DNA from 2 places in the Quatrionicoccus australiensis genome. Region 2 is predicted to be linked to the other one. Evidence: predicted binding sites of a transcription regulator. Region 2 holds the regulator's gene; the other holds the start of a gene.
The links. The regulator LexA, encoded in region 2, represses DNA repair genes until DNA is damaged. The targets are predictions, from matches to a motif close to ACTGTATNTANATACAGT.
Positions count from the first base shown of each region.

Region 1 (2,458 bases), 1.9 Mb from region 2:
CGGCAGCGGCAGATGGCGGCCGGCGACGGCGAAGTCCTTGGCACTATGGACGCGGGTTGCCGCAAAGAGGCCGATGCCGATGGAAACGAGCAGGTAGAGAACGACGAACCAGATCAGCATGAGCGTACGGTCAACGAGGCCAAGAGGTTGAAAACGCGGAAATTATAAGGTGATTGCGCCCAGCCCGGATCAGAACGGCGGCGGGCAGTGGAAACGTAGTGCCTCACCGGTCAACGGGTGGGAAAAGGCCAAATCCATGGCGTGCAGCAACAGGCGATCCGCCTTGCCCTCGGCGGCGCCGGCGTAAAGGTCGTCGCCGAGAATCGGATGGCCGAGTTCGGCCATGTGTACGCGCAACTGGTGCGAGCGGCCGGTAAAGGGTTCGAGTTCGACGCGCGTTAGGTTGTTGACCGGGTCAAGTTCGAGGCGGCGGAAGCGGGTCAGCGAAGGTTTGCCGATATCGAAATCGACCTTCTGGCGCGGCCGGTTCGGCCAGTCGCAGATGAGCGGCAGTTCGACCTCGCCCTGCTCTGCCTTGAGCAGGCCGTCGACGACGGCGACATAGCGCTTGTCCACCAGGCGGTCGCGGAACAGCTTCGAGAGCAGCCGGTGCATTTCTTCGCCGCGCGCCAGCACGAGCAGGCCGGAAGTCGACATGTCCAGGCGGTGCACGATCAGCGCATCGGCAAATTGCGCCTGGATGCGGCTGGCCAGGCAATCCGCCTTGTCCTCGCCGCGGCCTGGCACTGAGAGCAGGCCGGCCGGCTTGTCGACGATGAGCAGCGTGTCATCGACGAAAAGCGGGGTCAGACCGGTGTCTACCGGTGGGTAATAGGCGCTCATGGCTGGCGGGGCGGGACGTCGCTGCAGCGACTGTCGGCGAACGGCCCGCTGTCCCGCAGCCAGCCTTTTGCCGGCGCCGTCTGGGCGCAGATGCGCTGGCCGTCGATGCGGCTGGCCCACCAGTACCAGGCGGCGGGTTTGCCGACGGCGGTGAATGTCATGGCCAGCATGAGCAGTGCGATAAGTCGTTTGAATTGCATCGGGCGAATAATTTGCTTGCCAATAGCTTACTGTAAATGTACTGTATTTATACCCAGTATCCGATGGGCGCCAAATCAGCCAGCGAGAATATACCGCGTGTTCTGTCGCTTTCTCCGGGTAATGCAGCAAAAGGATATTTGTTTGTCTTGAACTGACCTTTCTGCTGATGCAGCAATTTCTATTCCATCTTCGGCCCCTGTGCCATAATCCGCTCAAATTTTCGAGGTACCCCCATGGACGACAACAAGGCAAAGGCGCTCAGCGCAGCGCTGCAACAGATTGAAAAGCAGTTCGGCAAAGGCTCCATCATGAAGATGGGCGATGCCGAGATCGACGAAGGCATCCAGGTGGTTTCTACCGGTTCGCTCGGCTTGGATATCGCGTTGGGCGTCGGCGGTCTGCCGCGCGGCCGCGTTGTCGAAATCTACGGTCCGGAATCCTCGGGCAAGACCACGCTCTGTCTGCAGGTCATTGCCGAAATGCAGAAGCTGGGCGGCGTTGCCGCCTTCATCGATGCCGAACACGCGCTCGATCCGCAATATGCCCAGAAGCTCGGCGTCAATGTCGGTGACCTGCTGATCTCGCAGCCGGATACCGGCGAACAGGCCCTCGAAATTTCCGACATGCTGGTCCGTTCCGGCTCGGTCGACATCATCGTCATCGACTCGGTCGCGGCGCTGACGCCGCGTGCCGAAATCGAAGGCGAAATGGGCGACCAGATGGTCGGCCTGCACGCCCGCCTGATGAGCCAGGCACTGCGCAAGCTGACCGCCAACATCAAGAAGACCAACACCTTGGTCATCTTCATCAACCAGATCCGCATGAAGATCGGCGTCATGTTCGGTTCGCCGGAAACGACGACCGGCGGCAATGCGCTCAAGTTCTACGCTTCCGTGCGCCTCGACATCCGCCGCATCGGCTCGATCAAGAAGGGCGACGAGGTCATCGGCAGCGAAACCAAGGTCAAGGTCGTCAAGAACAAGGTGTCGCCGCCCTTCCGCGAAGCCATTTTCGACATCCTGTACGGCGAAGGCATTTCCCGCCACGGCGAAATCGTCGAACTCGGGGTTGCCCACAAGCTGGTCGAGAAATCCGGCGCCTGGTATTCCTACAAGGGCGAAAAGATCGGTCAGGGCAAGGACAATTCCCGCGAATTCCTCAAGGCCAACCCGGAAATCGCTGCCGAGATCGAGGCGGGCATCCGCGAAGCGGCCAGCACCAATGTCATCAAGCCGGTCAAGGCAGCCAAGGTTGATGGCTGATCCCTCTGCTGCGCTGCGGGTTGCCGCGCTTCGACTCCTCACCCGGCGCGATCACAGCCGGGCGGAGTTGAAGGCCAAGCTCGCCGCGCAGGCGGAGTCGGAAGAACAGCTCGAAGCCGTGCTCGAACGCCTGCAGGCCGAGCGCCTGCTGT
Region 1 covers NZ_CP075188.1:4,120,772-4,123,229, reverse strand. The annotation lists gene KI612_RS19550 (sodium:solute symporter family protein) at 1-120, opposite strand, end outside; gene KI612_RS19545 (RluA family pseudouridine synthase) at 190-843, opposite strand; gene KI612_RS19540 (hypothetical protein) at 840-1,043, opposite strand; gene recA (recombinase RecA) at 1,278-2,306, shown strand; gene recX (recombination regulator RecX) at 2,299-2,458, shown strand, end outside.
Region 1: a site for LexA is predicted at 1,084-1,101, ahead of recA (recombinase RecA). Genes of this name have one in related genera too.

Region 2 (2,458 bases):
GATAATTTCTGTCCCGACCCGACGCCGGCCTCGGCCGCTGCCCGGTCGACGCAGCACACCCGCCCGCGATTGACCAGCGCGCTAGGCGACTGCCGCAAGGGCAGTGCTTCGAGCGGCAACAGCGGAAAGTGAAGGGCCAGCCAGAGCACGCGACGATCTCCCGGGACGGGGAATGGACAGATGGAGTGGCCGCGCCGCCGGTCGGCCGCGCCGCTTGAGAATATGTACGGTCAGGCCGCTCGCCTCACCCGCCAGCACCAGGCGCAGGGGTGCCGGCGACGGCAGGCCGGCCACCGCGGTCGGCCGCCACAGGCAGGCCAGGGTCGGCCGACCTTCGACTGCAACCTGCAAACGACGCAAGGCACGCGCATCGATACTCACAGCCGGCCAGGCCAGCACGCCGGCGAAACCGCCGCTCGCCAGCAATTGCTCACAGCACCAGGCCGCATCGCGCCCGGCGCGGATCACCAGCAAACGTTCCGGCACCACGCCGGCGGCGGCCCAGGCCGGTGCATGCGGCTGCCAGGGCGGATCGATCAGGGCCAGCCAGCCGCCGGCCTGCGACAAGCTGGCCAGCGCCGGCAGCAGCAGGCCCATTTCACCCTGGCCGCAGCGGTCGACGAGGATTTCGCTGAGATTTCCGCGCGGCCAGCCGCCGCCCGGCAATTCGGCATCAAGTTCGGCATGGCCGCTGGCAATGGCGTTTTCCGGCAGGCCGGGCAGCGCGTCGCCGCGCCAGATGTCACCTCTGGCCAGCACTTCCGCCAGGGGCAACGGCACGGCGCTCATGAGAAGCTGCTGACCGCCCCGCGTATCAGGCCGACGGCAATGCCTTCGATGGCAAAATCGATTTCGGCGGGATTGACGATGATGGGTTCGAAATCCGGATTTTCGGCAATCAGCTCGATAAAGCCGCTGCGCCGCTGCAGGCGCTTGACGGTGACTTCCTCGTCGAGGCGGGCGACAACGATCTGGCCGTCACGCGCCTGGTTGGTCTTGTGCACGGCGAGCAGATCGCCGTCGAAGATGCCGGCATCGATCATCGACAAACCGCGCACCTTGAGCAGATAGTCGGCGCGTGGGCTGAACAACTGGGCATCAAGCGCGTAGCGCCCCTGTACGTTTTCGACGGCGAGAATGGGCGAACCGGCGGCAACGCTGCCGATCAGCGGCAGGCCGAGCTGTTCGATCAGGCGAATGCCGCGCGCCGAGCCGGCTTCGAGGACGATGGCGCCTTTCTTGGCAAGCGCCTTGAGGTGATCCTCGGCGGCATTGGGCGAAGCGAAGCCGAAAGCATGCGCGATTTCCATGCGGGTCGGCGGCGCACCGAGCACTTCCAGGGTGTTACGGATGAAATCGAGAATTTCCTGCTGACGCGGCGTGAGTTTCATGGCCTGCTCCACTAAAAACCAATGACTGTATTTTTATACAGCATTTGTTTTTTGGCAAGCGGAGAACTGCTAAGATCGCTGGTGGTGGGGGGGAATTGTTTATTCTGGGAAAGCCCGCACGAATTAAAGAAGGAAAAGAGCCTTGCGGGGCGTGGGTTTCCGGGCGGCGCCCAAAAAAAGCGGCCCCGTGGAAAATGCACAAATCCAGTACGAGAATGGAAAGAAATAGCCGTGTTTCAAGCGTTTACGGGTGTTTCGTGGTTTGGAATGAACAGTAGACCGGGGGCGGGCGTGAACACGGTGGGCGCTTAAAAATTACGCAGCTTAGTAATTGATCAGGTATTGCGCACCCTGTTTTTTGCTGTTTTTCGGGGTATTGGGAACCCATTGAGAACCCTACGGAGGATATTGCGCATCCTGGGGGTTGTGCCAAATATCGCGCAAATCACAACGCGGGCGTTACGAACTTAGACGTTAACTGGCCGCAAGCTCAATCGCCTCCAGAACCATGTCTGGATCTGTTTCACCTGTTGCACGGAATGTTTTATAGAGCATCAAAATCGTAGCCAATCTCTTCTGGGGAGATAGCTTGTAAGGTCCGTCATTCCCAAGCACAAAATTGACAGCTCCAAACACATCTCGGAGCAGCCTAGCGTTTTCAAATAGCGCCGCTACCAATTGGTTCAATACTGACAAATCAATCCATTGGGTCATATCCCATGGGACATCTGGTCTTGACTCAAGCTCTGCCTTGTCCATTAACCATTCGCTTGTCGTTACATCGGATATAGCCTCGATAACGAACCCCAAAATATCGTGAGCAAAACCGGTTTTTTTCTCGATGCTCTCCAAGACGAAAACGGTGGCCATTCTGAAAAAATCTGGCGTTTGGGTTCGCTTGCCAGTAATCACATAGGTAACGTCAACCCCGGCCTCAAAAGCAGCCAGAAGGTATGCAGCATCAGGGGAACGCTTTCCAGATTCGTAGTTAACCTGTGACATCCGGCTCACTCCAACCTTTCCCGAAAACAAAGCCTGGCTGAGGCAAAGGCGTTCGCGCTCCTCTC
Region 2 covers NZ_CP075188.1:1,830,899-1,833,356, reverse strand. The annotation lists gene KI612_RS08680 (Y-family DNA polymerase) at 1-149, opposite strand, end outside; gene imuA (translesion DNA synthesis-associated protein ImuA) at 82-789, opposite strand; gene lexA (transcriptional repressor LexA) at 786-1,391, opposite strand; gene KI612_RS08665 (helix-turn-helix domain-containing protein) at 1,866-2,458, opposite strand, start outside.